DNA from 3 places in the Brevibacillus sp. NRRL NRS-603 genome. Region 1 is predicted to be linked to each of the others. Evidence: riboswitches for the same ligand, from Rfam matches in the RefSeq annotation. Region 1 holds a riboswitch; each other region holds the start of a gene.
What was found. Region 1 has a riboswitch for cyclic di-AMP ahead of C7R94_RS03060 (C40 family peptidase). Riboswitches for the same ligand answer to the same signal wherever they lie in the genome.

Region 1 (10,717 bases):
CGCTCCTGCATGCTGCGTAAACCGTAGGACGTCATTTTCTCCCCATCCGGATCAAAGCCAACACCGTCATCCGTTACTCGCAGGCGAACCTGCTCTTGCAGCGTAAACAGCTTTACTGTAATCTGGGTAGCTCTGGCATGCCGCAATGTATTGGACAAGGACTCCTGCAAAATGCGGAACAAATGATCCTCAATTCCACTCGGCAAGCCTTCGACGTCTTCGATCTCCCACGTCAGCTGCATGGTATTTTTACGCGTCAGCTCATCTAAAAGTTCCAGAATGGCTTCCTTTAATGACTTGTTTTGTAACGTAGCCGGGCGAAGATGCAAAAGCAATGCTCTCATCTCCGCTTGTGCAGCTGCTGCCATCTCTTCGACCAATTCAATCTGCTGGGCTGCACGTTGAGGATTCTTTTCTACAAGCCGCTTCATCGCCGCAGTCGTCATGGCGATGGCGAACAGCTGCTGGCTGACTGCGTCATGCAGTTCTCTTGCCAATCTCTGTCGCTCCTCTGTTACCGCTGCATGCTTCAATTGTTCTGCCAGAGCCGCATTGTGGTTCGACAGCCGCTGCAAGGAAGCTACTTGCTCTTCCCATTGCGAAGCCAAGCGATTGATCTGCCATCCTAATTCGCCAACTTCATCGACGCCCAATTCGGGAACCCGATACGACAGCATCCCGCGCCCGAGCTTCATGGCAGCTTCCCACAGTACACTGAGTCTCTTTTTCAATAAATTGCCGATGATATAGGAAATGATCAATGCCACTAAGACACCTGCAGGCAAAGAAACAACAAAAGCAGCAAGCTGAATCAAGCCCTCTGGATCAGCGGGCAGATTGATGCCTATATATTCTGCAAGCCACCACACGAGGTTGCGGTCGCTGATTATTTCGTTGTACCACCGATGAATCCCGGGGTGATCTCTCCAGAGAAAGTATAGCCAAAAGAAACAAATAAACGCGGCAGTAACTGCACTGACGGCCAGTAACATGCCATAGCGCACGTATTGCCACTGAATACTTGCCAATCGCTGTCGACGCATCCGCCAGTACCTCCTAGATGTACTTGACTTTTATATCGCCGACAAGCAGCGAGATATGCAAGTTTACTTTTTGCAATGCTTCATCATACTGATCAGAACGAATCTTAACGCTGCGGTTGATACCTCCCTGACGGTGGCTTAGCACCTCCAGGTCACCAATACTCAACCCTGCCGTTACCGATACAGGAAGATCGACCGGCACATAAATCGTCACATCTCCTACCCAGCCCTCTACAACAAGAACCGCTTCATCCCGCATCAACACTGCCCGGGATAGATCAATCACAACATCCCCGATTCCATGCCAGACATGCAAATGATTCAGTTCAAAACGCCCGGAGGTCAGGTGATAATCCCCAATCAGAGAACTGCGGGAATCTTTTGGCAACATGTCGTCAGGTGATGAAGACATCCTTTCGTGATGAGGAATTTTGCCACCAACATGCTTCCATTTGTTCCAGCTGTCTACCCAAGGGCGTTCCGCTGTTGAAACGTTCACGTCATTCGGGACACTCGCATCACTAGTGAAAATCGTCTCCGCAGCAGATGGGGTCCCACTCTCGCCCAATGGTTGATTCACACGGTTATCTCGTCGGCTGTTCTTGCCCCGAATCAACTGAAACCCGAAATAAATAAACACGATTGGTACTGCAATCTGGAACAAATCATCAATCCCGACACCAAACCACATATCCATCGCGATGATGGTCCCCAGGGAGAATAGAATCCCTCCGCCAATCCGATTTTTCTGCCCCCACAAACGAAGGCCAAAATAAATAAGCACCATCGGCCACAAATCAAACAGACCGAATGAAATGATACCCAAACTGTCTAACAAAAGACCGATTCCCGTAAAAATAATCAGGACACCAGCCAACATTTTGTGCAAACGGGACAGTTTCACAAAAGTCTCCTCTCTCACGCCCCATGCTGATCGTTTTCACTTTGACCATTACGACATGTATAGATGAATGCAGGCGGAATGTTCAACAGGGTAAAGTCGATCTTGACCCGGGAAAAACGATCCTGCAACTCAGCCTGGAGTTGTAGCGAATATTGGAATGTAATAAATAGGCCCCCTGGCTTCAGTACAGATTGAACTTCGTCCAGAATTGCTGCCCGCAGCTCTTGAGGAAAATTGGCGAATGGCAGACCTGAGATAATGACATCTGCACCTGCAAGGTCCTGCTCCTCCAAGTAAGACCTAAGTTTAGTCGCTTCCTCCCTGATAGAAAGATCGGGAAAACGTGATTGAAGCATAGAGCGAAATTGGGAATCTCGTTCCACGAGCACGTACTGTGTGCCGGGACGCAAGCGCTGATAGATCGTTTGGGTAAATGCCCCTGTACCAGGTCCCAGCTCCAGGATCACATCGGTTGAAGCCCAATCGACGCTTTTCAACATTTGCTCACATAAAAAACGAGAGCTGGGGATTATACTACCGACGCGTCCAGGCTCAGCGATAAACCGGCGCAAAAAGACCAAGAAGTCTTGCAAGAATCGTACCTCCTAGGGGAAAAGCAGCCTGATGTACACAGGCTGCCGAATTGACACAATCTATTCTACACCTTGTCCCCCAGTTCCTGTTGGATTAGGATTGTACTGGTTTGGCTACCGGTGTTTTCACTTCATTAATGGATGCTTTGATGCTGGCAAGTTCTGCATCGAGATCATCCTTTTCCAGTTCAGACAAAGCGTTTTCCCAAGCGCGGTTCGTTTGGCGCCATTGCCCACTCATTTGCGCTTCTGCTTCCATGCGCATGACTTTTTCCTCCATGCGGGCGAAGCCACGGCCTGCGGACTGATTGCCGATACCGACAACTGCTTGATTGACCTGCTTTTGTGTACGAGCTACTTGTGCACGTGCCATCAATGTGAACTTTTTCGCACGCATTTTATAGAACTCTTCCTTCAGCTCAGCCAGCTTCTCGCGCATTTGCGCAGCTGCCTCGGATGCTGACAGGTAGAGAGTTTCATATTCCGCTGCACGGCCTTCGTACTGCTTCTTGTCAGCGAGTGCTCGACGTGCCAACTCGTCTTCTCCCTCAGTCAAGGCGAGCTTGACTTGACGATCGCGTTTTTCGATCAGGGCATTGGCTTCGTCCAATTGCTGACGGAATTTCTTCTCCAGTGCAACCTGACGGGCAACCGCTACTTCAACTTGTCCGATTTCTACTTCCATGTCACGCATATATTGATTCAGCATCACTACCGGATCTTCCATCGAATCCAATGCATCATTCACCGAAGCTACTGTCAGGTCACGCAAACGTTTAAAGATACTCATTATTTTTTCCTCCTCATCATATCACATCATATTGTTCATCCAAAAGACTCTTGCGACATAGGCGTTACTGTGGGCGTCTTCTTACATTTCTCTCCCAAGTGTCCAGCGTATCTTCCTTTAATACTTTTTGGGCCCATTCACGCTCCCAAGCAGGTGGCGCTTGTTTAGGTTCTTGGCTGGGACGCAGTAAGCGATATCCCAGATAAATCACCCCAATGGCCAGAAGCGCGTGAAACAGTAGGTCAAGCTTGCCAATCAACATCAGGAACCCGAACAGGAAGACTAGGATTCCCCAAAAACGTGAACCGGTTTGTCCCATGATCTTTTTGGCACCGTATATCATGATCACACCGGGAATGATGAACCCGAGCAAGTCTCCGATATCGATACCCACCAGATCTAGAAGAACCAACCCACCGACTAGCAGCAGAACCAGCCCGAGTAGAACTTTGCCAGACCGTTCGCTCATTACTCGCTTACCTCCATTCGTTTTGCATGTGGTGCTTGTGGAACGTTATGCCCTTATTGTAGCCCTCGGTATAGGCTTCCCATAACGGGCGTGCGGTTGGTTTTTCCCTCCGTCCCTGGACGGAGACAATTTCCTGCCCTAATCGGACGAGCTGTCCCGTAAGGCAGAACCAGCCCGGGTCGAAAAGCGGCTTGCACTGTCGAACGAAAACGTTACAGCATTTGACGGTATTTATGTGACGAATATGTGAACGAACAGATAAAAAGAAGGAAAAACAGGACTGAAGTAGAATCTTCGTAAGAGTGCGTGTAAAAAAACATCGAAAAATAGCCGAATTCCGCTTGGCGGAAACGGGGGAACCACGTTTTTGGGGTGAATGGTTGCTACTCCTAGCAGCCTAGGGCGTCCTTTCGACCGAACCCTTCAGCTAACCTCGTAGGCTCACGAAGGGAGCAGTTTCTTTTGCGCAAGGTCGTTTTATCTTTATTTATGGCTGGATTGCTTGCTATGGGGGCAGGCGCTGCACAGGCTGCTGAGGAGAATTCTCTCCATGAAGTAGTCAGCGACTTGTACGGTACCCCTTACAAATCTTCCGGCTCGTCCAAAAAGGGCTTTGACTGCTCCGGTTTCACGCGCTACGTATTTGATGCGTTAGGTGTAGACCTGCCTCACAATTCTGCTTCCCAGTACGAATTAGGTACAGAGGTAGCCAGAAAAGATTTGCAGCCAGGCGATCTCGTATTCTTCAATACGAACGGCCGCAGCATTTCTCACGTGGGTATCTACATTGGAGACGGCACATTCGTGCACTCGGAATCTGGTCGTGGAGTCGTCAACACCAAGTTGAACGATCCATACTACTGGAGCAAGCGGTATGTAGGCGCCAAGCGTCTCAGCGTTCCTGTTCTAGCGAAAGCAGAAACTCCGAAAAAGGAAAAAGCGGTGCAAGCTGCATCGTTGCCGGAAAAACCAGCTCAAAAATAGTCATTCGGCAAAATAATAAGAGCCAGGGACACTACGTCTCTGGCTTTTTCTGACGAAATTTAGTACCTGGTCTAAAGAGGTACCCTCACATATTAGAACAACTTAATAACTTACGGGGTTTCTTCCCCTGATCAGGTGAAAGCATGTTATGATAGACAAGACCCATTCTTTGAATGGTATTCCTTATTAATAGAAGTAACTGGGGGTTGTTCCGGTGAAAGATCACATTTTAATTGTCGATGACAATCTGGAGATTATTGAACTGCTAGAAGACATTTTGGAGAACGAGGGCTTCACCGTTTCCTCCGCAGAGAGCGGAGAAGATGCACTCTCGCTGCTCAGCCGAGGAGAGCGTCCCAACCTGATCCTTTTGGATATTATGATGCCCAACATGAGTGGCTACGAGCTCTGCTCCCAAATTCGCCGTGAGTGGGATTTACCTATACTGTTTCTCAGTGCAAAAGGAAAAGCGGTAGATAAGGTAGTCGGCTTCGAAATCGGCGCAGACGATTACATCACGAAGCCCTTTGATACAGAAGAGCTGCTCGCTCGCATTCGTGCCCACCTTCGTCGCTATGAGCGCATTCGCAAGCATACCGAAGAGCAGCCTGAGAAGGAAACAGCTTCTTCTCCGATTACAGTTTTGAAATTCAAGGACCTGGAAATTCATAAAGAAACGTATTCCGTTTATGTATGTAATCAAAAAATTGAGCTCTCTACCAAAGAATTTCAACTGCTCACCTTCCTCGCAGAAAATGCGGGCATCGTCTTTACTAGAGAGCAAATTTATGACCGCGTCTGGGGGATATGGTTATGGCTCGCTCAATACAGTGACCGTCCATATCAAAAACCTCCGAGAAAAGCTGGAAACAGAACGTCAGTTCATTAAAACACAATGGGGGACAGGCTACGTATTTATCGGGGAGAAGCTTTAAATGAGCTTACGCAATAAAGTTTTGCTCTCCTTCATTGCCTTGATCACACTCAACATCTTGTTGTTTAAATTTGTTTTTCAAGACATTATTGTCGCTCAACTCAAAAATGATCGGCATAACCAGTACCAGGCTGAGAAGGATGCCGCAGAAAAGGTCATGCTCAATCAACTGCTTCTCGTCAGTAATTTCAAGGACCCAATCGAACGCTTGGAGCTTGAAAAGCAGTTGCCAGACGACGTGATGTATCGCATGCTCGTGAAGGATGCCAATGGAAACACCATCTACAGCAAAACATCACGCGCCTATAATTTGAAAATGCCTTCTCCCTCCTCATCAAACCGTGGCGATTCTTTCAAACAAAGTGACCTCAAAGTCGTAGCTGAGTACCATTTTCAGCAGGAGCCACCACGTACAGGAGAGATCGTTGTTTATTTCTACACAGATGATTACGATATGATGGAGACGACAGGGGTTTCCATGATGCTTTGGTTTATTTACGGAAGCATCAGTCTGGTGGGATTGGTTCTGCTCGCTTTGTTCGTTCGCTGGATACTGCGCCCCGTGAACGAATTATCGCGCGTCACCCAAGAAATCCAGGAAGGAAAGCGGCTGGTTACATTTACGTATCGATCGCATGATGAATTTGGGGAACTCTTTCGATATTTCGGGGAAATGGTGGATGAGCTTCGTCTAGCGGAAGAAAGACAGGCCGAAATGATTGCTTCGATCGCCCACGACTTCCGCACACCTCTCACCACGATTAAAGGATATGCGTCATATATCGGCTCCGGTCGTGTGACGGATATGACCAAAATACAGAAACAGATGAGCAAAATCGAGCTAAAAACGACGGACTTGGAAAAGCTGCTAGATGAGTTGCAGGACTTCACCACCCAAAGCTCCGAAGTCCGACTCAACATTAACCGCATTCATGTCAAAGGCTTCTTGAGAGGAATCATTGAGGACTATTTGCCAAGAATCAAAGAGGCAGGCCTTACCTTTCAATGGAAGCTGCGTATCTCCAATGAACTGCACATCGAAGCGGATGAGACCAAGCTGCGCCGTGTCATGGAAAATTTGTTGAACAACGCCATTCACTACAACAAACCGGATGGCTCCATTTACCTTACTTGTGATCAACGAGAAGGACATGTCCTTTTTACTGTAATCGACAAAGGAGAAGGAATCGCCTCTGAAGACTTGCCGAAGATTTTCACCAAGTTTTATCGGGCGGAAAAATCACGAAATCGCAACAGTGGCGGTACAGGCTTAGGCTTAACAATTTGCAAGAGCATCGTCCGGCTTCACGGCGGAGATCTGATGGTAAACAGTGAATTGGGAATGGGAAGCAGTTTCTCCTTCACCATCCCCTTCTTCCACGGGTAGCTTTCACAAGCTACCCTTACTTTATATAGATTTATTCTCAGTTAATTATTTCTTTATATTTTACTAGTAAAATAATTTTTGTAAGCATGTTGCTTTCAGTGATAAATAACCCCCAGTTCGGTATCTGACACAATCGGCGAAACCGTAGTGATAAGATGCCTCTTTTTTTGTTCTCTATTTCCATTTTTTTCTATATTTTCTCCAGACGCATCGGCAGTCCGTTCTTGGGACGCAAGGTGACCAACGGCTCGGGTTCCACTACCTGGTTCGGTTCAGCCAGTCGTAGTCGATATCGCTGTGCAATCGTCGCCAGTAGCAAAGCTGCCTCCATCAAAGCAAAGTTATTCCCGATACAAACACGCGGCCCGCCACCAAACGGGAAATAAGCATAGGTTGGATTTCTTTTTAAAAGGTCGCTGTCAAAACGCTCTGGAATGAATTGTTCAGCCTGCTCATAATAGCGTGGATCACGGTGCATGACATATTGGCTCATCATCAGTGTTTCCCCAGGCTTGTACGTATGACCGCCGATCTCAACCTCATCTACTACTTCCCGGTTAATCGTCCATGCCGCAGGATAGAGCCTCAGCGTTTCCTGTACAATGAGATTCGTATACTTCAGCTGTGGAAGATCCTCGACTGTCGGCAGCTTTTCACACAGCACCGTCGACAGCTCGTCATGCAGCTTTTTCTCCACCTCGGGATGAGTAGCCAGCAAATAGAAAATCCACGACATCGTATTCGCAGTTGTCTCATGGCCAGCTACAAAAATGGTCATGACCTCGTCGCGCACCTGCTCGTCTGTCATTCCTTCCCCATCATCTTCATCACGCGCCGCCAAAAGCATCCCCAGCAAGTCCTTGTGCTCTTCTCCTTCACTATTACGCCGAGCTTCGATCAAAGAGTAAATCGTTTTGTCCAGCAGCTCACTCGACTCCAGGAACTCCCGATTGCTTTTGGTAGGTACGGACAAAGGAATGTCGATAAAAGAGGAGCCTTTGTTTGCCACATATTTCAAACCGACATCGATGGCATGTCCAATCTGATCGGCGCCTTCCTTGACGGTTTTGCCAAACATCGTCTCCGTAATAATCGCCAGCGTTACTTTCATCATGTCCGAGTGAATATCGCGCAGCTCCCCGGTTTTCCAATCCGACATGAGATCAACTGCTTGCCGGACCATCACGTCTCCGTAGCTGGCGATACGTTCTCTATGAAAAGCTGGCTGCATAAGCCGCCGTTGTCGCAAATGCTTTTTTCCTTCACTGGTAAGAATTCCATCTCCTACAACAGCTCGCGCAACCTGTAGTCCTTTCCCTTTTCGAAAATGCGCCTGTTTGCTGACCAAAACCTCTTTGATGTGATCCGGATTCGTTAACAGATAAATATGGCGGGAAGGACCGAAGCGAAAATGGACGACTTCTCCATGCTCTTTTGCAGCGTCGCGGATGAATTGAAGCGGCGAGCGGCGAAACGCCATCAAGTTCCCTGAGATTGGAAGACCTTTTGGGCCAGTGGTCGTGATATTCATGCGTCTCCTCCTTTTTACATGCAAAATCCTACCGATAGTATCCGGCACGAATAGGAGATTATGCGAAAAAAAGCCACCCGAACTTCGGATGGCTTACGAAATTTTTTGTTTATCGTGTAACAGGTTGATCTGTGCGCAACAGACGAGAAGCAATCAGTCGTTCGCGTACCTTGATGCCGATCAGAGAAGCCAGAACTGCTTTGACAACCCCTACAATGAGGAAAGGAGTTACACCAAAAGCGACAGCGGTATCCCAAGGAATGTCCATGACGTATTTGAGCTGTACAGTACCAAAAGCGAGTGTGACAAACATGCCAATGATATTGGCAATAATGGCATTTTTCAGGTTGAATCTTGTTTTCTCCAAGTAGAGTCCGGTCACATAAGCGGTTGCAATAAACCCAAATATGTACCCGCCGGATTTCCCGACCAATACTTGCAATCCGCCTTTCGCCTCGCTGAATACGGGCAATCCGACTGCACCGAGCAAAACGTAAATAACCAGGGCCAGTGTCCCGTATCGTCTTCCCAAAATGGTCGCCGTCAGTCCTACTGCTAACGTCTGCGCAGTAATCGGAATCAACGGCAAAGGAATCGTCACCTGTGACAATACCGCTGTCATTGCAGCAAAAATGGCAGAGAGCAACAGCCATCTTAAGCGTTCGTTTCTCATGCGTACTAGCCTCCGTTTTGTTAACTAAAAATGTTATAAGGTTAACAAAATAATAATACGCATCTGCCCTTTTGTAAATCCCCGTTCTGTCGGCTTACCTTTTTGCTTGTTGAACCATGTATAGCTGCAGCTTTTGAAGTGACTGAACCGTATGATCGATTAATTCGTTCAAGTCATCGATGTTGCCTTCATCAATTTTCCGATGGAAGTCCAGCGTCACCTGATTGGTTATCTGCTTCGGCGGCCAATCGATTCGATGTTCCTCAAGCGTTGCCGATACTTTCTGTGTAATGTACGGTCGTTGCCCCCAGATGTCATTGAGAATCGATGTGATTTCTTTCGCTTCTGCGGGCACATCTCTGTAATTTTCCATCTGCAAATAAAAATGAATGCAAATCGTACATCCGATATGATCTGTCAACGGCTGTTCTAGCTGCTCGGCTGCAATATCCGCTAACTGGGTACGAAGCTGCATCTCAGCGCGGACAGCATGATCATGTTGATCAGCCAGCTTGAACTCAATCTGAAACTGTCGATGGAACGTCGCCATATCCATGACATCCGAACGGTTCGTAATCGTGATTGCCCCTTCGAAGTCTCGGTCGTATACCGCACCTTCCAACACAACCCTGATATTGTCAAAAACAAGCGGATGAAACATCTCGCGCCCTCCTTTTCCCAGGCATTCGGGCCCTTTCTTTTACAGTATATAGCATGCCTGCTTTCTCCTTGTTTTGCAAGCAGACCGACTTCCCCATGGCGGCGCCTTCAGGAGAGTGGTACCATGAGAGTGATCCAACCTTTGAGGTGACAGCCATGTTTTTAATCGGAATTCTAATCGTTGTTGCAATCCTTGGTGAAATTATTCATCGTTTGAATCCATGGAAAAAGCCGGAACCGGTCTATGAGGATCTCGTCGCCCAAATCAAACAGACAGACTGGTACCAGGAGTTGTCTCGTGATCAGGCGTGTCGGTATGTTCTGGACAACGATCCGCATGTCGAAGCCTACTATGCGAGTACGTATGAAGCCAAACGTCTCCTTACACAGGAAGGCTTTCAATTGGGGCTGATCGATTACGTAAAGCAGGAAGCTGCAAAGCACGCCGATAAACCGCGCTGACATGCGAAAAAGCCGTTGTTATGGAACAGCGGCTTTCTCTTTGAATCAAAAAAAAGGTATACCTCCCATGGCTTTGCCCTGTGGTACACCTGTTTTATCCAGTATTCATGTTCGAATTAGCGTTTTTGATGATAGTATTTGTAAGCGTCAAAGGATGCTTGCTCTTGGCAAGGTGCGCATTCTGTTGCATACGATTCAGCTTGTTCATGAATCATCTGACCGCATGCAGCACAGCATTTTGCTTCGAGATTGCGAAAGAAAGTAGTGATCGGCGTCATGATTAAACC
Region 2 (10,717 bases), on a different contig from region 1:
TCCATCTACATCCCCAATGGCCACTCCTGCCCACATCGGTCCAGTCTGCACCTGACTCAATTCGACCTCATACCCCAGCTTCTGCTCCAGCACATGCTCTACGACGTGCGTGCTGGCAATCTCGGAATCCCATGCTACATAGGCGAGAGACAGCTTCTCTTTTTGGACAGGCTGGATGCCCTCCACCCATTTCGCTACTTTGGCTTCGTTGTTTTTTACCCATTCCGCAGCGGCCACTTCCGGATCTTTTCCGTCAATCATTTGAACCATGACCGATTCCATATCAGCTGGCTCCCACCAGAACTTATCCAGAAATTGATAGGCAGCAGGCTGATCCTGTTTCAGCCCTTTGCGCACGATGGTATGGATTTGTTCCGCTCCGCCAAAGCCGTTCTTCGGGTCCGCCAAGTATTTCAAATCCATCTTTTTAAACATCCAATGCGGCGTCCAGCCCGTAATAATAATCGGCTCCTTCGCTTCGTACGCCTTGATCAAAGCTGCTGTCATCGCTGCATCTGAGCCTTCGACAAGCTGCCATTTATCCAAGCCATACAGGTTCATGACTTCCTCTGTCTTCACCATCGAGCCTGCTCCTGCGTCGATTCCGATGATTTTGTAGTCGAGCTTTTCTCCTAGCGCGTTGTCCGACGTCTCAGAAGCAATAGGACCGACCACCGTTGCTGTCGGTATTTGTGTGTTTGTGTTTTGACTGGAGCAGCCTGCAAGCCAAGCAGTCGCCCCCATCATCACTGCCAGTAAAGCTGGAACCATTTTGTTCATCATGTGTTTCGCTCCTTTTTTCCTGCATATTGGGTAAGCCGATCCAAGACGATAGCGATAATCACGATCGATAGCCCGGCCTCGAATCCTCTTCCTATATCCACTTGCGATACAGCTCGATATACGTCTGCCCCCAAGCCTTTCGCCCCGATCATAGCCGCTATGACCACCATCGACAGGGCGAGCATGATGCATTGATTGACCCCCGCCAAGATCGTCGATTTCGCATACGGCAGTTGCACTTTCACGAGCTTTTGCCACCCAGTTGCGCCAAAGGCGTCCGCCGCTTCCTCCAATTCCGCTGGGACCTGACGTATGCCTAAGTTCGTGAGACGCACGATTGGCGGCAAAGCAAAAATAATGGAGGCGATGACTCCCGGCACCTCGCCCAAGCCGAAGAAAAAGATCGCGGGAATCAAGTAAACGAACGCTGGCATCGTCTGCATCAAATCAAGTACTGGTGTGACTAGATTGCGAAACGTATCGTGTCTCGCGCAAAGAATGCCCACCGGAATCCCGATAACGATCGAAATCATGGTGGCAGTGAGGACGAGTCCTAATGTCTCAATCGTTTCATCCCAGTACCCCAAGTTGTGGATGAGAGAAAGTCCGATAACCGTAAAGACCATTGACGCTCTCCCTGCAAAAACCCACGCAGCGGCCCCTAGCAGCAAGATGAGAATCAACGAAGGTATCTCCGCCAAAACCGTGGAACAGTAAGTCACCATCGTGGAAATGACGATAGCCACTGGATCAAACAATACCCCTTTGTACTGTCCCAGCACCTCCACGAACCCTTCCATCCAACCGCCAATCGGTAGCTTAGGCACGGCGTCCATTACTCATCACCTCTGCTCTCTGGTGCTCTTGGACATTGACTTTGCCTACCAGCCCGCCTAGCACCGCTCCTTTTACGATGACACCCAACAAACGCTGCTGCTCGCCCACTACAGCAATCGGGACGTGCAGGTCTGCCATCATCGGGAACAAACTGTGCAGACGTGCGTCAGGTGGAATGGTAGGGAGGTCAGTTTTCATGATCTTCTCCAGCGAATCTCCCGTACCGATCGCGAGTGAAACGTCATACGCCGTAATCAAGCCGAGCAGTGTGCGCTTTTTGTCCACGACGTACAAGCTGGACACACCGTTATCCATCATGAGTTGCAGCGCCACTCGCGCTCCTTTGTCAGGCGTGATTGCTTCTGCCCGTTTCATCACATTTTCAGCAACGAGAACCCTGGACAGGTCAGCATCCTCTACGAACTTCCGCACGAATTCATCCGCTGGGTCTGCCATGATTTCTTCCGGGCGGCCGATCTGAATGATCTGTCCGTCTTTCATAAAGGCAATCCGATCTCCCAGCCGCAACGCCTCGTGCAAGTCATGCGTAATGAACAGGATCGTCTTTTTCATTGTCATCTGAAGCTCCAGCAGCTCATCCTGCATATCTTTTCGAATGAGCGGGTCCAGTGCACTGAACGCTTCGTCCATCAAGAGAATATCTGGATTATTAGCCAACGCCCGCGCCAATCCGACCCGCTGGCGCATCCCTCCGCTCAATTGATCCGGGTACGCATTTTCCCACTCGGTTAATCCAACGAGCGCGAGCGCTTCCCGTGCTTTTTCTTGCCGGAGCCCGGGTGGAACCTGTTGAATCTCCAATCCAAACTCGACGTTTTCTCGTACCGTCCGCTGCGGAAACAGGGCGAAATTTTGGAAAACCATCCCGAGCTTCTTCCTCCGTGCCTCGCGTAAAGCTGCCGCCTTCATGTCCACGATCTCTTCCCCATCGATCTCGATGCTTCCGCTCGTTGGGTCAATTAGTCGATTACACATTCGAATTAAGGTTGATTTGCCACTGCCGGACAGGCCCATGATGACGAAGATTTCACCTTCTTTGACTTCAAAGCTGACCTGATTGACCCCGATGGACTGGCCGGTTTGCTTGTAAATTTGTTCTTTTGTTCGTCCTTCTGCCAGCAGCTTCAAGGCCAGCTCGGGGTGCTTCCCGAACACTTTTGTCAGTTGATGGACTTTCATTTTGGACATGGTATCCCTCATCTTTCGTTTTTTCGTAAATGAAAAAAGCCCGCGAAATTTCCACACTCCAGCAAAACCAAGCATGCACGCTTGATTTTTACTCGTGTTGAAAATCCGCAGGCCTACGTAATACCTGGCGTCCATTTTCAGGACTCCCTGTACTCTGTCTTCCTGATTTTGATTGTCAGCAGTTTATGTCGTACCGACTGCCTCCCAGCGATCCACACTATTTCCTTCACGTCTGTATCGCATAAGCTGCTCATCGGTATTTCCATAAAAAATAGGCCGATCCATTCTTTTTCTCCAGAACAAAGGTCCCAAAGAAAAAGCCTGCATCGGCCTATCACACGCCCGCAAGGACCCCCCTTGTTGCGCATTATATGCCTAGACTTTATCCATCCATGACCTTCCCTGCTTTGGCCGACGAGGTTAGCTGACGGGTAGGATGGCAGAGAAGACATTTCCTCATCCCTCCTGATCACTCAGGATTAACCCCAAAAGATTGGTTCCCCCGCTTCCGAGAATCTCGGAACTAGGCCGTATGTGTTTTGCTGCTTATTTGATTGTGATTTTGATTTTGATTATACGCTCACTTCCAGTTATTGTGAACGTTTGTTTAGCACGGTTTTAACCGAATGACAGCTTTCTTTATGAGTCGGATTAGATTAGCTGTTAGTTGCTCACTCGATCAAGATATTAGTGCCTAATACTCGCTGTTGTGGTGGGGAGGAAACAGGAGAAAACGCTCAGATTCTTGGAACCCCTGCGCGGGAGCATGGAGTGCCCGGCTCCGTGAAAAAAAGAGAAACCGCGTCCAAAGTAGTTCATTCAAGATGCATTTCAGAGGTGGACGCTAAAATCAGTTTCTCTTTTTTTCACTACGCCTCGGTAGGTGTGTCCAAAGATCTTCGCTTATTTCTCCTGTTTCCTCTACGAACTGCTGAGTTTCTACATACATTTTAAAAGACAGCTTGAATGCTGCTTTCAAAATGTAGTAAAAAGCCGCTTGGGAAGAAGAACATTTCCAGTCCTAGCGCCTCTGGAGCCCTACCTAGCTCCGAAATGAATGGCGGGGGTTTTCAGCTTCAACCTCTGCGAATACATCTTCGAAACTCTACTTTTGAAGCGCTCCCGGCATTCATTTCGGAGCGGACAGTTTAACCCCTTGCGGGGCGTAGGCCGAAGCGTAGACTGGAAATGGGCTTCTTCCCCTCCACTACAGCCACTTTTATCTCAACACCAAAAAGCCCCTGCCTCATTGAATGAGGCAGGAGCTTTGCTTTTCAAAGACACGATGATTAAACGACGTCGTAACCTTGGTCTTCGATTGCTTCTTTCACTGCATCGAGAGTCAGGTTGCTCTCGTTGTAGGAAACCTCAACCTTTTTTTCAGCCAGGTTTACTTTGCCTTCTGCACCCAGCTCTTTCAATGTGTTCTCGATGCGCGCTACGCATTTGTTGCAAGACATGCCTTCTACATTCAATGTGATATTTGTCATGATCAATCTCTCCTTAAATGATAATTGTATAGATAAGGCGGACAAAGCCGCTTGTTGCTGTTGTTACAGCTTTACTCGTTGCAGTCTCAGTGCGTTGAGTACAACGGATACGGAGCTGAAGGCCATTGCGGCACCGGCAAGCCATGGAGCGAGGAAGCCGATTGCGGCAATCGGGATACCCAAGGTGTTGTAGGCTAATGCCCAGAACAGATTTTGCTTGATGTTGCGAATGGTGAGTTTGCTCATCTCGATGGCGTCTGCGACACTGGTCAGTTCGCCGCGCATCAGGGTAATATCGGCGGCTTCCATAGCCACATCTGTACCTGTACCGATTGCCATACCGACGTCAGCGGTAGCAAGTGCAGGAGCATCGTTGATACCATCGCCGACCATCGCGACTTTTTTGCCTTGTTCTTGCAGTTTTTTCACTTCTGCGGCTTTGCCTTCAGGCAGGACTTCTGCGATGACGTGATCGATTCCTGCTTCACGGGCAATGGCCTCGGCGGTTTGACGGTTGTCACCGGTCATCATGATCACAGTCAATCCCATCGCTTTCATGCGCTGAACAGCTTGCTTGGAGGTTGGCTTGATCGTATCCGCTACGGCAATCAGGCCAGCGAGCTTGCCTTCGACGACTGCGAGCATCGCCGTTTTACCGGAGCGCTCCAGTGCCAGCATGGTATCAGACACTGCTTGGTACGAGATTTGATGTTTTTCCAGCAAGCGGCGGGTACCGACGAGTACTTCTTTGCCAGCGACGGTTGCCCGGATACCGAACCCAGGAATCGCTTCAAATGAACCTGTATCCGACAGGGTGATTCCTTTATCTGCAATACCTCGAACGATGGCTTGAGCCAATGGGTGCTCGGAGTTTTTCTCAGCGGCGCCGACCAAAGAGAGCAGCTCTTGTTCTTCGATATCAATGGCGATGACGTCTGTCAGTTCTGGCTCACCTTTGGTTACAGTCCCTGTTTTATCGAGGACGATTGTATCCAGGTGGTGAGCAGTCTCAAGATGCTCGCCTCCTTTGAACAGGATGCCCAGCTCAGCTGCGCGTCCAGAGCCCGCCATGATCGATGTCGGTGTTGCCAAACCGAGGGCGCACGGGCAAGCGATTACGAGTACGGCAATTGCTTTTTCCAAAGCCTCACCGAAGTTGCCAGGTATAACGAAGAAGTACCAGATTAAGAAGGTAAGAATGGCAATCCCTACTACGATTGGGACAAAAATCCCGGAGATGCTGTCAGCTACTCGCTGAATCGGTGCTTTTGTTCCTTGTGCTTCTTCCACTACTTTAATGATTTGCGCCAGAGCTGTTTCTTTTCCGACTTTGGTTGCCTGGACCTTCAAAAAGCCGTTTTTGTTCAAAGTGGCGCCGATGACGGTATCACCTGCGGCTTTATCCACCGGAATACTTTCACCAGTCAGCATGGATTCATCAACTGCGGACTGCCCTTCCATGACGATGCCATCGACAGGTACTTTGTCGCCCGGCTTCACGTGAACGACATCGCCCAGTCTCACTTCTTCTACAGGAATGGTCATCTCGACGCCATCTCGTACGACTACTGCTGTTTTTGCTTGCAAGCCCATCAGCTTGCGGATCGCTTCCGAAGAGCGCCCCTTTGCTTTCATCTCAAACAGTTTACCCAAAACGATCAACGTGATCAGTACCGCACTGGTCTCAAAGTACAGCTCGAGCATGTGGCCGCCATGAGCACCGATGGAGTTGATCGCGACCCATAAACTGTAGAAATAAGCAGCCGATGTACCGAGAGCAACCAGCACATCCATGTTGGCACTCTTGTTGCGAAGGGCTTTGAAAGCTCCGACGTAAAATTGTGCTCCAATGATGAATTGTACCGGTGTGGCCAATGCGAGCTGTACCCACGGATTCATCAAGCTTTCAGGCAGCCAGATAAACGAGGTGAAGGAAAAGTGGCTTACCATCGACCAGAGAAGCGGGAGTGACAGAATCGCGGAAATCCAGAATTTGCGGGTCTGCCGTTTGATTTCTTCCTGGCGACGATCTACTTTTTCTTCTTCTTTTCCTTCTTCCTTGCGAGTGGCCTGATACCCTAGCTTCTCTACCTTTTGAATAATGTCCGTCACACTTACCTGTGAGGAATCGTACTCGACAGTGGCTGTTTCCATCGCCAGGTTCACGTTTGCCTTCAGAACCCCAGCTGTTTTGTTCAAGCCTTTTTCGATCCGTGTGGAGCAAGCCGCACATGTCATTCCCGAGATGTTTAGCTCCACCTTGTCAGTGACGACGCCATAGCCGAGCGATTCAATTTTGGAGCGGATGTCGTCTATGTTCGTTTTCGTTGGATCGAACACGACTGTGGATTTTTCCAAAGCCAGATTGACGTTGGCGGTCTCTACACCCTCCATTTTTCCCAAGCCCTTTTCGATGCGCAGTGCACAAGCTGCGCAAGTCATCCCTGAGATTGCGACTGTTGCCTCTGCTGTTTTAGCACTCATTTTAATCCCTCCAAATACCCTGTAGGGGTATAATATATCGTAACGTTTCCCTTACGTTGTTTCCTGATCACACCTTTACTATACAATACCCCCTCAGGGTATATCAAGTGCTTTTTTGAATTTTTTTCTAAATGGGCTTCAAATGCTAAAAACACAGGGAAAATCTTAGTTGTTATCAAGGATGTGACTAACAGCTAATCACTCACGTATTCATTCAGAGTAAAATCATTCAGACACAAATGGCTTTAAGGAGATTAAAATGATGGAAATGAAATCACGGAAAGTCATCTTAGTTGGCACCATATTCTATACGATTTTAATTTTATTTTTTATGTTCTTTGCGTTTAACAGGCTCGACGGCGCAGCCAGTGTAGAAGGGTACACCTTTATCCTTGTCCCAGAAGGAGTACCACTTAAATTTCCAGAACTAAATTATTCATGGATTGTTGATTTTGGAAACATCGCTGCTTTTATCCCTTTTGGAATACTGCTTCCCCTGTTGTATCGTGTAAGATTTGGGAAGTTCATATCCTTGTTTGTCTTAGCGATTCTTGTTCTAGAAACTTTTCAAACCTTAACATATCTTGGTAGCTTTGATGTAAATGATGTGATATCCAATACAATAGGGGCAGCGATTGGCTATGTTGCCTATCGAGTTGGATTTTCTTCAAATATTTCTTATAAAAAGCTCATGGCTTCGGCTCTATCTATTGTTGTACTTATATTTGGAGTCATGGTGGTCTCTGAAATCATCAAAAAAAGAGAAGGCCCTATTCAATCATTAACGGTTATGAAAGAAACGACGGGAACTACCCCTATGACTGAGAACCTCCCAAGTTTCACCGTAGCAGGTGAGCGAATAGAGCCGAAAATGAACGTGTATAGCAGTGAAGGGGAATCAACCAAAACATACAACTATATTCTGGGGAACCAAGAAAATGTCTGGCTTTCTTTCTATTTCGGCATTCCCGACAATGGAGACTCTAAGGGTGAAGCCAAAATCATCGTAGATGGACAAGAAATATCTCAGTTAAACGAACAATCCTTTCAAGGGACAGACGCTTTAAGGGAGATGCCTTTTAACGAGGTAAACGAAATTACCATTATCGTTTCCGGAAACGCTAAGCTGTGGGATGTTGGAATCCGTGGAATGCAACATTGGTGGGAGTGAGTAAAATAAACGAAACGAGCCCTAGAAGCGATTCTAGAGGCTCGTTTTTCTTTGACTGTTTTGTTGTTCAATCTCTCTTATTTACCTTGATTCGCTTCTTTCTGATAAGCTACCGCGATTTTCGCAGCTACTTCAGCATTGTGTTTCACCAGCGCGATGTTCGTTGCCAAGCTCTTGCCTTCTGTCAGCTTTTTCACTTTATCGAGCATGAATGGCGTTACCTGTTTCCCTGCAATGTTGTTTTCTTTTGCTTCCGCGAGTGCTTTTAGGATCACAGCTTCGATTTCCTCGTGGTTGAGTGCATCTGATTCTGGTACTGGGTTCGCGATAATCATACCGCCTTTGAGTCCCAGATCCCATTTGGTGTTCATCATCTTACCGACTTCTTCTGGTGTATCGATACGCATGTCTACACCAAAACCGCTTTCGCGAGCAAAGAAGGAAGGGAATTCATCTGTGCGGTAGCCCACAACTGGTACACCTTGCGTTTCCAAATATTCGAGTGTGCGGCCGATATCGAGAATCGATTTCGCACCTGCGCATACTACAGCTACATCTGTTTGCGCCAGCTCAGTCAGGTCAGCAGATACGTCCCAAGTGATTTCGCCTTCACGGTGTACCCCGCCGATACCGCCTGTTGCAAACATGTGGATGCCAGCCATCTCAGCTGCGATCATGGTAGCGGCTACTGTAGTCGCACCGATTTTACCGCTAGCCAAAATGTAAGCGAAGTCGCGACGGCTTACTTTTGCTACATTTTTGTTCGTCGCAAACTCCTCCAGCTCGCTGTCAGTCAAACCGATTTTGATTTTGCCGTCCATGATCCCGATCGTAGCTGGTACAGCACCGTTGTCTCGAATGATTTGCTCTACTTCTTTCGCCATCTCAATGTTTTGCGGGTATGGCATACCGTGCGAAATAATCGTCGTCTCCAGTGCAACTACCGGCAGATTGTTCTCCAGTGCGTGGCGTACTTCCTCAGTAAAGGTCAAATATTGTTTCATCTCTTATCGCTCCTTTTCGAATTGTTCTACGGCCAGTTCCAATTGTTCTGCTTTTAATAGAGGAGATACGGACTGCTCTGTTTGCAATGTCAGAGCGGATGCTGCCAATCCAAGGCGGCATGCTCTCTGGAAAGACTCTCCGTTTACAATGCCATACAAGAGTCCCGACGCGAACGCATCTCCCGCACCTGTTACATCTACCACTTCCGTTGGATACGGAGACATATGCTCCTCAACGTCCTCGGATTGGTAGTAAATGCCCTCTTCGCCCAAGGTAACAATGACGTGCTTGACGCCTCGTTCCCTGATCTTGCGGCAAGCCTCGGCGCATTCTTCGATCGTCGTGATCTTCATGCCAGCCATCAGCTCAGCTTCTTCGCGATTCGGCAAAATCGCTTCTACTCCGTCCAATTGCTGTGGGAGCTTCTTTGCTTTAATGGAAGAGACCGGGTCAACGAAGAGCAGGATGTTTTCCTCCCGGCAACGTTCGATGATGTAGGCCAAGCAGTCCGCCGGAATGTTTGTATCGATGAAAACCACGTGGGCTGCTGCTATGTGCGACCATTTCTCCGCGAACATCTCTGGTGTGAGAGCATCGTAAATATCCATGTTCGCCAAGGAAACAACCATCTCGCCATCAATATCAAGAAGCGCGGTATACGTTCCCGTCCGCTGTGTAGGAAGTCTCCACACTTGGCTGATGTGCACCCCGTGCTTTTTCGTCTCCTGCAAGAGCCATTCGCCTTCTTTGTCCTCACCAACGCTCGTAATGAGTGACGTATTGCAGCCAAGACGACCGAGGTTCTCCGCGATATTCCGTGCCACTCCTCCACACGATTCCATAATCGTTACGGGATTGGATGAGTGTAGACGCACCTGCTGCTTGCCGCGTGCTTTGCGGTCAAGGTTGGCCCCACCGATACAAGCAATCATTCCTTCATCACGCAGTACATAAGCCCGTCCTTTGATTTCCCCGCGCTTGGTCAACTGTGCGATGTAGCCAGCTACCGCTGAACGTGAGATGCCAATCAGATCAGCCAGCTCCTGTTGCGTGATAAAAGGATTTTGCCGGATATGATGAAGGATCTGCATGTCTTTTTCCACGGTCATCCTCCTTTCTTCTGTTACGCTTTCACAGCTCGTTTACAAACAAAAGTTTATCACGAGGACAATTGTTTGTATAGATATGTTTTGCATTTTATTTTTTATCTCAATTTGACAAATAGGAATACGATCATGTAGGATTATCTTAAATTAAAGATATCTAAATTTCGATATAAAGGAGGGTCCGTATGTCTGACAAACCACTGCGAAATGATCCCCTCGATCTTTTTGTCGTTTTATCAAGGTCATACAACTGGGTTACAGCTCACTCCAATCGTCACATTCGCGAGCATGGACTTAATCCAACTGAATTCGGGGTACTAGAGGTATTATTTCATAAAGGTCCTCAACCATTGCAGCAAATTGGCGAAAAAATCTTGATCTCCAGCGGAAACATCACATACGTTGTGGACAAACTCGAAAAGAAGCAACTGCTCATTCGCAAGCCCTGTTCGGAGGACCGCCGCGTCATTTTTGCGGAACTCACTGAAAAAGGGCATCAATTTTTGTCTGAAATCTTCCCTCCTCATCAACGTGCCATTGAGAAAGCGATGGAAGGTCTCACACCAGAAGAACAGCGTCAAGCAATCGAGCTGCTAAAAAAGCTGGGACGCACTGCTCAGGCTACTTATTAG
Region 3 (10,717 bases), on a different contig from region 1:
GCGCGACCTTTCATGATATCGAATTTCTCCTGCTTCTGTGCTTTGTACTCCGGGGCAGTGATTGCTTGCAGGACGAATGTTTGGGAAGGATGCGATCCGCTGGAAAGTGTAGCGCGGATGATTCCCATAGTCTTCTGCTCCAAAGCGCTTAGCAAGTCGCTGGATGGCGATGCATACGTAATGAAGCCAACACGGAAGCCCCATACGTAATCCTCTTTGGTAGCCCCATCTACTTTTACAGGCAGAATGCGAGGGTGAACATCGCACAGGCTAGCGAAGAGAGATTCGTGCATCGAATCTTCGAAGAACAAGCCGAAGTATGCGTCATCTGTCACCGCAACAATGTTGATTCCAGCCTCCGCGCCTTCTTTGAGTGCAGCGACGATTTGTTTTCCTTCCTCTGGACCTGGTGTATAGCCCGTCGGGTTATTCGGGAAGTTGAGTACAACGATGGCTTTGCCTTTGTCTTTTTGAGCGAGAATGGCATCACGCAAAGCAGCAGCATTAAATTTCATCTCGTCGTTATACAATGGGTAGTAGACCATCTCCGCACCACGGCGGATCGAAAACGTAAGCTCGTAGTTTTCCCAGTTTTTATCCGGGATGATAACACTATCGCCACTGTCAGCGAACAAGTCCGACACGATGCTCAGACCATGGGTCAATGCGTTTGTAACGATTGGGTTACTAAACGTATGAGTAGCCAGTGCAGGCTGTTCCTCGATCATTTTTTTACGCCATGCTGCACGCAGCTCAGGTTTTCCTGCTGGGGGAGCATATTCGTAAATGTCTTTTGGCTGGTAAGCAGACAGGTTATCCTGGATGACCTTAAGGTGCATCGGTTGACCGTTTTCCAGGGCAATCCCGATAGTTGCGTTGTACTTTTTCGCTTTTGCTTTCGCTTCTGCCGACTGGCTGAGAATCCCCTCTTTCGGGAAATAAATCAGCTTGGCGATATTGGACAGCATTTCATATACGTGTGGGTTTTCGCGTTGGATGGTTTCGTTCAGCGTTGATGCCAATGAATGCATGGTAGCCTCCCTTTTCATATACAAACATCTATCTTTACCAATAAAGATAGCGTATCTACATGCATTTGTCACCCTTGCCCAGGGGATATTTCAGATTTTGCGAGGTTCCTTTTGACATAGAGGACCGGATTTGCTACCTTGATATCGAAAAATGAGTAATGCGGGAGGGAGAAATAAATGGCTGAACGCATGATCGTTCGCCTGGGAGACCCTATCTTGCGTGAAACTTCAAAAAGAGTACCATCCATTACTCCGCAGGTTGAAAAGATATTGGATGATATGACCCAAACGATTTACGCTGCGAAAGGTCGGGCAGGCTTGTCCGCGATCCAGATTGGCATCCCCAAACGTTTAGTCGTGATGGATTGCGGCAGCGGCTTGATTGAACTAATCAATCCGGTGCTGATGGAAAAGTCAGGTGAGCAGGTAGGGCAAGAAGCTTGTCTTTCGATACCAGGTGTTTTTGGAATCGTTCGTCGGGCGAATTATGTCAAAGTTCAGACGTTGAACCGCCAAGGAGAAACGAAGACGATTGAAGCCGAAGATTTCCTTGCTCGGTGTATTCAGCACGAGATGGACCATTTGGAAGGAATTTTGTTTATTGATCATACGGAAGAGCTCTACTCAGCAAAAACAGGAAAGAAACTGAATCGTAAGGATTTGCACCGGCTACAAGCTAAGAGTGGGAAAAAATGGTGGGAATAACCGGAGCATAAACAACAAGGAGATTGACTCATGAAGCGTTGGAATATTATGTTAACAGGCTTTGGAACAGTTGGGCAACAGGTAGCCAGACTGCTGGAGCAGCGACGGGAGCGGTATCGCGAGCTATATCAAGCGGATGTCAGACTCGTGGGAGTCGTTCGTTCAGCTTCTGGCCTCTATGATGAGAATGGAATCGATTCAGGAAAATGGGAAGACTATGCTCATACAAAACAAGCAGGGAATCCATCTTGGAACGCGCTGGAATTTATCAAGTCAGCTCAAGCAGACGTGCTCATCGAGGCAGGTCCATCTGAAAAAGAGGGAGGACCCGGTCTGACTTATATTCGTTATGCATTGGAAAATGCTATGCATGCGATCGCAATTTCAAAAGGCGCGCTTGTTGTCGATTATGCTGGCTTAGCCGCTCTAGCCAAAAAACATGGCGTCGCGTTGAAAGTGAGTGGAGCAACAGCAGCAGCCCTGCCGACGATTGATCTTTTGCAGTATAACTTGGCAGGCTGTGAAGTAAAGCGAGTCGAAGGTATTTTTACGGGAACGACGAACTTCGTGCTCACAAAAATGATGGAAGAGGGGCTCACCTGTGCAGAAGCAGTCGAGCTCGCTCAGAAGATGGGGATTGCCGAACCCGACCCTTCTTATGATATCGATGGTTGGGATACAGCTTCGAAGCTCACGATCTTGGCAAACGCTGCTTTTGGCGGGCAAGTAAATCTAAAGGATATCGCACGTGCAAGTATTCGCGAAATAACCTCGTTACAAATCGAGACGTGGAAAAAGCATACGAAGATTCCCAAGCTGATCGGAACGATCCAAAAGGATGCGAATGGCACGCTTACTGTAGCAGTTGAGCTGTGTGCGGTGGATTTTACCCATCCGTTTGCATCTGTATCAGGTACGACAAAAGCCATAAGAGTAGAAACAGATGTCATGGGGGATTTATTGGTCGTTGGAGGAAAATCAGATCCTGTCGCGGCAGCAGCGGCTGCCTTAAAAGACCTTGAACATATTATGAGCAGATAGGTTCATTTGCATGTGCTTCCAGTGTTCCTTAGGAATGAGTCGTTTAGAACCGCGTGCATACTAGGGATGTACCACCAAAAACGGCGAGGGGGCCATACGGATGAAACAATCGTCTGATGTCAATGCCGAGCTACAGCAAGTATCTGCTTACCCCACCAAGCAAGAAATGGATCAAAAGGACGTTGCTTTGCTAGATGAGCAGGAAAGCTGCTGTACCCCCAAAAAACAGGCAACAGAAGCGCAGCGGAAGTAACGTCTACACGAAAAAAGCCGGGTCTCTATTACGAGACACCGGCTTTTCGTTTATCAGGCGGTATGTTTACCCGATAAATTCTTGTACCCAGTAGCCATTTGTGAAGCCTACACCAATTTTTGTGAACGCAGGGTTCATAATGTTTTGGCGGTGGCCTTCACTGTTCATCCATTGCTGCATGACTTCTTGTGGACTCTGTTGACCCATGGCGATATTCTCACCTGCAGTCGAGTACTGAATGCCATACTGCTTCATCATGTCAAATGGGGAACCGTACGTTGGGCTGTTGTGGTCAAAATAGTTGTTAGCAGACATATCTTGTGCTTTTGCCAACGCTACTTTGGACAGTGCTGCATCCATTTGAACAGGCTTGAGACCTGCTTTTGCACGTTCTTGGTTTACTAAATCCGCGACTTGTTGCGCAAAGTCACCAGCTTTTGCTTGATCCGCTTGATTTACTGGAGCAACAGGCTGAGTGAAGTTATTGCTAGGTTGCGCTGGTGCAGCTTGAACTGGTGCTGGTTGAACCGGAGTTGGTTGTACCGGCTTTGCAGGTTGCATCGGTGTCATTGGCTGTTGTATTGGCATTGGTTGTCCAGGGGCAAAGCCTTGGTTTTGTTGATAGAAGTTCCAAAATGGTTGGGAATTTGGAGCTTTTTGGAATTGTGGCATATAATATTGGAATTGTCCGCTAGGAACAGGGCAATTAGAAGCAGCCGAAGCAGAAGAAGCAAACCCTGTCAAAGCCAAGCCCAGACCAAGAGTCATCGCGATTGTAACAGAACCAAAACGTTTCATTAAACAAATCTCTCCTTTTTTTTGCCTACGAGGTTAGTTGTCGGATTCGGATTGAGGAAACAACCCTACGCCAGTCGGCGATTCACCCCAATGTGGAATAGCTCATCCACAAAAAAGTCCCCCGCACTTCCTTTTCACGAGGAAGTCTCGGCTTATTTCGTTTGGCATGAACAACGATATCAGACAATCCCAATCGAAATAAAGGAGTAATATATGGCAAACAGCTAGAAGCGTTGATAAATTAGGCTCATTTCGTTTCGCTTGATTGTTCCTTCCAGGCGGTTAAGCCGCCTTCCAATGCATTTGCATGAAAACCATGCTCACGAAGCAGAGCGGCAGCTTTTTGAGCTTTGTTACCTGTTGTACATAAGGTAACGATCTGTACATTTTGCGCGAGCTTTTCGGTTTCTTCATCGAGTGGTTTGTCCTGTTCTTTCATTAGAAGATAGGGGACGTTTCGCGCCGATCCGTTTTCGTGAACAAGGCTGCCGGAAATAAATTTTTCAGCGTCACGCACGTCCAATAATAGTACAGGCACTCTTTTTTCAAGCATGTCGGATAATTGAATGGTTGTTAACGTATGATTTTGCAATGTAATCCCTCCCAATCCTATTGTAACAGAGTACCGCCTCGTCCAGAATAAGGATGAACGGTTGCTTTTATTGGACAACCATGGTAGAATGAGGTTGCTACTTGAAAAATTGATACCTATCATTCATCGAGGTGTATGCTGATGGATAACATTTTTGAATCCCCGATTCACACTGGCGCGGTCATCGGAGCCGCAAGGATGGAAGAGAGGAAGGGCTTTCATTGTTTTAGGTTTTCAAAAGGTTTAGTTTTTTATTTTGCAGTTCCGTCCTATGACATTCATTTATTTGCCGAGTAGGTAAAATTCACATATCATGAAGGCGTATCATAGCACATGATCTGGTATTTCTTCATGATATGTGAGCTTTATTTGCTTCGGTAAATATGACTAGCATATTCAAATTGAATTTTTGGAGGTTTTTTTAAATGCAAACGAACGGAACAGTAAAATGGTTTAACGCAGAAAAAGGTTTCGGTTTCATTCAAGTAGAAGGCGGAGACGATGTATTCGTACACTTCAGCGCAATTCAAGGTGACGGTTTCAAAACTTTGGACGAAGGTCAAAAAGTTCAATTCAACATCGTTCAAGGCAACCGTGGCCCACAAGCTGAGAACGTAGTAAAACTGTAAGTCTCCTTTTAAAAGAAACTGTCCTTTCAGGGGCAGTTTCTTTTTTGTCAGAGGACGTTGAAGCAAAAAGGCGTTGGGATCGTTCCCGGCGCCTTTTCCTGCATGCGAATCAATAAAAAAGGAACTATGGCGTCCCACCATAATTCCTCATTTTCATTCTGCAAAATAGTTAAATACAAGTTTCGATTTCGACAGTTTGGAATTGACTGTCAAGAACGGAAAGGCCGGCCACTTGACCGCCACCGATGGAAGTACGGCCATAAGTGGTGAGAAGGACATTTTCATTGTTTTCTGCTACGGTAAGGCGAACTTCATAGTGGAAAGAAGCGGGGACCAGCGCATTGAAAGCAGTGCGAGTATTCGCTGGTATAAATTGCGTGATGTCAAGCAAGGTGCTAACTGGATTCGTTTGCGTAACTGCGTTACCCCAGTTCAATACTTGCACACGTACTTCAACATCTTCTGTATTCAGATTTACTAGGTCGAGGTGAGCGGTGATAGCAACTCCAAGGTTGTTTTGCAAAATACCAGTTGTTCTCACAGTATTTCTTTTTGGGCGTCTGTGACTTCTTCTTTCAGTATTACCTTGATCGTCGTCGTGTTCGATTTCAGACATCCATGTTCACTCCATTCTTGTGTAATCTAGTGGGACAATAATACGATATTGTTTCTTGTCTTGATTTGTAACGGCGAACGTAAGGGGACGAGTAACTATTTTTGATAGAGGACGGTGGAGGGCTTGGGAGAAATGCCTGTATGCAAACAACTAGACTATACGGCTCGATTTGATTGGGGGTACGAAGGGGTGGAACAGGTCGGGGCAGCATCGGATATGATCGTCATTATCGATGTGCTCTCTTTCAGTACGTGTGTCGATATCGTAACGGGACGTGAAGGTATCGTCTATCCTTATCAGACAAAGGATGAGTCAGCCATTGCATTCGCCATACAAAAAGCAGCGTTGCTCGCTGGAAAACGCGGGGAACCGATCTCCCTTTCACCCGCTTGTCTAAAAACAATACCCAGGGGAAGTAGGATGGTGTTACCCTCGCCAAACGGATCGACCTGTACCATATTGGCAAAGAAAACAGGGGCAAAGGTTATCGCCGCGTGCTTGCGAAATGCGCCATCCGTCGCCAGATACATACAGCAGCAGAAAGGAACAATAACGGTCATTGCTTGTGGTGAGCGGTGGGGAAATGGAGCATTGCGACCTGCTATTGAAGATATGATTGCGGCAGGTGCGCTGCTTCACGAATTGGCGGGGTATCGATTGTCACCAGAGGCAGAAATGGCAGTGGCTGCCTTTCGATCTGCCCAAGATCATCTTCCCGCTTACTTGCAGAAATGTGCTTCCGGCCAAGAACTGATCAGCATGGGGTACCCCGAAGATGTCGCACTTGCAGCAAAATGGAATCAGAGCTGCACGGTTCCAATGCTTAACAATGATTTTGCTTACGAAGCGATTTAGTCTTTTCGCATAAAGAATCCCTCATTCGGTAACCATGGTTATGAACCACACATGAGAAAAACTGGACAGGGAGGATTCATATGGATGACAACAGCAAGTCCATTAACCAGTCAGAAGAAAATATCCTGACGAATCGCCAAGGCCATCCGATCACAGACAACCAGAACTTGCGGACTGTTGGAAATCGCGGGCCAACCGTTCTGGAGAATTACGACTTCCTTGAAAAAATCACGCATTTTGATCGTGAGAAAACACCTGAGCGTGTCGTGCATAGTCGAGGTGCAGGAGCACATGGCTATTTCGAAGCGTATGGAACCGTAGGTAATGAGCCGATTTCTACGTACACGAGGGCAAAGCTGTTTTCGGAGCGAGGGAAAAAAACACCTGTGTTTGTGCGGTTTTCTACGGTTAATCATGGTACACATTCTCCCGAAACATTGCGCGATCCACGCGGGTTTGCAGTGAAGTTTTATACAGAGGACGGGAACTGGGATCTGGTTGGCAATAACCTCAAAGTTTTTTTCATTCGGGATGCGATGAAGTTTCCTGATCTTGTACATGCGTTCAAGCCTGACCCTGTCACAAATATTCAAGATGTGGAACGGATCTTTGACTTCATCTCGAATACGCCTGAGGCCATGCATATGATCACGTTTTTGTTCTCCCCGTGGGGAATACCAGCGAACTATCGGCAAATGCAAGGCTCTGGCGTAAACACGTACAAGTGGGTAAACCATGAAGGAAAAGCGGTCCTGGTCAAATACCATTGGCAGCCGTTAGCGCAAGGGATTAAGAATTTAACACAAAAACAGGCGGAAGAAATACAAGGGAAAAACTTCAATCATGCCACGCAGGACTTGTATGAAGCAATTGAGCGAGGAGAATATCCGGAGTGGGAAATGTGCGTCCAGATCATGAGTGATGACGATCATCCTGAGCTCGATTTTGATCCGCTTGATCCTACGAAAATATGGCCTGAAGATCAGTTCCCTTTTCTTCCGGTAGGCAAAATGGTTTTGAACAGAAACCCGGATAACTATTTTGCTGAGGTTGAGCAAGCTGCTTTTGGGACAGGTGTTTTAGTGGATGGACTTGATTTTTCTGATGACAAGCTACTGCAAGGAAGGACCTTTTCCTACTCTGATACGCAACGTTACCGGGTTGGCGCCAACTATTTGCAGCTTCCGGTCAACGCTCCCAAAAAGCATGTAGCTACGAATCAGGAAGGCGGTCAAATGCTGTATCGAGTCGATCGGACCCAGCGGCATATTAACTACGAGCCGTCAACGATTGGCGGATTGCAGGAAGCCAGGCAAGCAGCTCCTGATCATCAGCCAGAAGTGGAAGGGAAGGTCGTTCGTCAAAGGATTGATCGAACCAACGATTTCAAACAAGCGGGAGAACGTTATCGCCTCATGGAAGACTGGGAAAGAGAAGACCTCCTTGCCAATCTAACGGATGCACTCCTCTCCTGTGATCCTCGCATTCAAGAGAAAATGCTTGGCTACTTCTCGCAATGTGACGAGGAGTACGGTCAGCGTTTGAAAGCTGGAATCGCACAGGGCAATGGCGGAAACAGCAAAGAGATGGGCGGACCGATGGGCGCAACGAATCCCGGAGCGGCTGTCAAGGAAGCCGAACAGGAGTCTCGCCCGTCTAAGCCTTACTGATGACCCAATAAACAACAGAAATGAATGAACAGCGGAGCTTTGCCGAATCCATGGTAAAGCTCTTCTTTGTATCTGGTTGCAATTTTACTTAACAATCAGTAGGCTAAAACGTATCGGATCGATTTACCAAAGGAGACGACATTCATGTCAAAGGATAATAAAACACATCAACATATTGTAGATGCAGCCTTTCAATTGTTTGCGGAGCATGGGATTGAAAAGACGAGTCTGACGATGATTGCTACAGAAGTAGGGATCACGAAGCCGGCGATCTACTACCACTTTGCATCAAAGGAAGCACTTCTCGATTATTTGTTTGATCAACTGTTTGGAAGTTATACATTTTCCCATTTTTTCACGATAACGCATTTTACAGCTGATAATTTCGCGGAACTCCTTATCGAAAATGGGTTGAAGCTATTGCCGAGCGAGGAAGAGGACTATGCTGTTTTACGTGTCTTCAATCAATTTCTGCTGTCTGTCAGTCAAAAAGAGAAGTACCGTGACAAGCTGCGTCTGATGCAAGAAGATTTTTTGCAGGGCTTTACCTCCTTACTGGAGCGAGGGATAGAGTTAGGTGTCGTCAAGCCTGATCGTGTCGTAGCAAAAGCTCATATTCTAGCACTCGTCGTCGATAACATCAGTAATTACATGCTGATGGGGATTGAGCTCGATCAGAGGGATATCTGGACTGAAACAGTGAGAAGCGTGCTAAAGTAATCGAAAAAACAGTGACGCAATTCGAGTTGCCAGCGTCTTACAATTGTTTACATTAGACGATGGCGAGGAGATTCATGATGGTACGAACACAGAAATGGGTAGCATTATTGAGCTATACCGCGGTACTCTCCCTATTGACGATGGGTGGGGTCGTTGCTGCATCCCCTGCAAAGGTAGCTACCCAAAAAGTAGAAGCATCGGTTGGCGCGACGGGCAATACCGAGGTGAAGCTACAGGCTTGCAGTCAAAATAATGCGAAAGCGGATCTTTCGAACATGACACCAAAGCCGTGGAAGGAATTGGAAAATAAGCCAGTGCTGGAAGGGATTACTTCGATTGCAACAGGCGTCATTTTTGATGAAGCAGGCTATGGATGGAGGCCAGGCATTTCTTATGCCTTCACCGAGGATGGTCAAGTGTGGAAATGGGGCTTTCAATCTGACAAGAAGTATGAACCGCACAAGCTAGCCGGGATCAAAGATGCCAAGCAAGTCATGACGGATTATGTCCTCACGAGCACCGGTGAAGTATGGCGGATCGATGAGAAGAAAGCACCAGAAAAACTGGCCGGTCTGGATAAAATCAAGAACATTCAACAGCTCGACCTTCATGAAGGCGTACTCTTTTTACTGAAAGAAGACGGTACTGTACTGAAATGGGAAAAAGGAGCGAAAGCAGCCGAAAAGGTGACGAAGCTCTCGAATATCCGTGACATGCAGAGCTCAGCCTTTTCCTTGTTTCTGGTAGATGACCAAGGGAAGCTTCTTTATCTCGATGGCAAATCCGGAGAGCTGAACACTGAAAATCTGCAGGTAATGGATATCCCCGGAAAAGTCAAACAGGTAGCCGTGGATTACAAGGATCGCGCCTTGATCCAAACAGAAAAGGGCGAAGTGTACAGCTACGATGCAAAAGAAAATGAAAAAGTAGTGCGTGCTGCTGATGCTGATGGTGCCACGCGGATGGCAGTTGGCGGAGAAGGATTGTACTTGATCGTAAAAGCGGACGGAACTGTTTGGGGCTGGGGACATAATACACTTGGAATGCTCGGTGCGAATCTGGAAAATGAGATCGAGAAGCCTGTCAAAATAGCAGGTCTTGCTGATGTTACAGACGTAAAAGCGGGTACCGACCATGTGATTGCTCTCGATAAAAAAGGGAACGTCTATTCATTCGGCAGCAATATGACAGGACAACTGGGGCGAATCCCTGTTACCTTTGACAAATGGACAGAATTGGGCGAATTACGTGATGTAAAACAGGTAGTAACCGAGCTGGATCGACCGTACTTCGTTCGTAAGGATGGTTCTGTATGGGGTTTTGGCGCCGATCGTGTGCCATATGAAGTGAAAGGACCTGCGAAAGTAAAAACAATGGATAGCATCCTGGATTCTCCGGTTACCTTGAATGAGAAGGGACAAATCCAGTTGTGGACAAGTGAATTTAGCAGCTGTGACACATTGGCGTTGCCTTCTCGCATCAAGGATTTTGTTGGTGGAGAGAAGCATCTCTTGTTGCGTACGGAAGATGACCAATTCCTGACTGTGGAATTCCGTTATGATTCCGCAGAACGCGGTGGGGGATATATCATTAAGAACTTGCGCCCCAAAAAAGTAGAAACCCTGAAGATCGATCCAAAAATGGCTGCGGACGTAACCAAGCTTTATGCCAATCTTTATACGTTCTTTGCTGTGACGAAAAATGGTCAGGTATTGTACGCAGAACAGAAGAATGATGAACCGTTCACTTCATTTGCGCCAATAGCTGGTTTGGAAGGAATTCGTGAGCTTGCGCCTGAATATTTTGT

Region 2: another riboswitch for cyclic di-AMP. It lies ahead of C7R94_RS00435 (quaternary amine ABC transporter ATP-binding protein); the one in region 1 lies ahead of C7R94_RS03060 (C40 family peptidase).
Region 3: another riboswitch for cyclic di-AMP. It lies ahead of C7R94_RS09355 (CAP domain-containing protein); the one in region 1 lies ahead of C7R94_RS03060 (C40 family peptidase).

What each region holds. Positions count from the first base shown of each region.
Region 1 covers NZ_PXZN01000007.1:37,136-47,852, reverse strand. The annotation lists gene C7R94_RS03085 (HAMP domain-containing sensor histidine kinase) at 1-1,043, opposite strand, end outside; gene liaF (cell wall-active antibiotics response protein LiaF) at 1,057-1,947, opposite strand; gene C7R94_RS03075 (class I SAM-dependent methyltransferase) at 1,962-2,540, opposite strand; gene C7R94_RS03070 (PspA/IM30 family protein) at 2,635-3,330, opposite strand; gene C7R94_RS03065 (LiaF transmembrane domain-containing protein) at 3,395-3,799, opposite strand; cyclic di-AMP (ydaO/yuaA leader) riboswitch at 4,118-4,257, shown strand; gene C7R94_RS03060 (C40 family peptidase) at 4,262-4,783, shown strand; partial or broken gene C7R94_RS30935 (response regulator transcription factor) at 4,998-5,718, shown strand; gene C7R94_RS03050 (sensor histidine kinase) at 5,719-7,104, shown strand; gene C7R94_RS03045 (cytochrome P450) at 7,295-8,635, opposite strand; gene C7R94_RS03040 (biotin transporter BioY) at 8,745-9,308, opposite strand; gene C7R94_RS03035 (hypothetical protein) at 9,403-9,969, opposite strand; gene C7R94_RS03030 (hypothetical protein) at 10,065-10,430, shown strand; gene yhfH (protein YhfH) at 10,547-10,708, opposite strand.
Region 2 covers NZ_PXZN01000002.1:21,274-31,990, reverse strand. The annotation lists gene C7R94_RS00445 (glycine betaine ABC transporter substrate-binding protein) at 1-783, opposite strand, end outside; gene C7R94_RS00440 (ABC transporter permease) at 780-1,619, opposite strand; gene C7R94_RS00435 (quaternary amine ABC transporter ATP-binding protein) at 1,603-2,829, opposite strand; cyclic di-AMP (ydaO/yuaA leader) riboswitch at 3,223-3,369, opposite strand; gene C7R94_RS00425 (copper ion binding protein) at 4,119-4,319, opposite strand; gene C7R94_RS00420 (heavy metal translocating P-type ATPase) at 4,383-6,803, opposite strand; gene C7R94_RS00415 (VanZ family protein) at 7,063-7,974, shown strand; gene C7R94_RS00410 (pseudouridine-5'-phosphate glycosidase) at 8,052-8,978, opposite strand; gene C7R94_RS00405 (carbohydrate kinase) at 8,982-10,082, opposite strand; gene C7R94_RS00400 (MarR family winged helix-turn-helix transcriptional regulator) at 10,271-10,717, shown strand.
Region 3 covers NZ_PXZN01000012.1:461,222-471,938, reverse strand. The annotation lists gene C7R94_RS09370 (aminotransferase class I/II-fold pyridoxal phosphate-dependent enzyme) at 1-1,031, opposite strand, end outside; gene def (peptide deformylase) at 1,209-1,736, shown strand; gene C7R94_RS09360 (homoserine dehydrogenase) at 1,767-2,777, shown strand; gene C7R94_RS30235 (hypothetical protein) at 2,878-3,030, shown strand; gene C7R94_RS09355 (CAP domain-containing protein) at 3,097-3,828, opposite strand; cyclic di-AMP (ydaO/yuaA leader) riboswitch at 3,836-3,991, opposite strand; gene C7R94_RS09350 (rhodanese-like domain-containing protein) at 4,076-4,420, opposite strand; gene C7R94_RS09345 (cold-shock protein) at 4,846-5,049, shown strand; gene C7R94_RS09340 (hypothetical protein) at 5,219-5,665, opposite strand; gene C7R94_RS09335 (2-phosphosulfolactate phosphatase) at 5,798-6,520, shown strand; gene C7R94_RS09330 (catalase) at 6,601-8,190, shown strand; gene C7R94_RS09325 (TetR/AcrR family transcriptional regulator) at 8,335-8,910, shown strand; gene C7R94_RS09320 (RCC1 domain-containing protein) at 8,988-10,717, shown strand, end outside.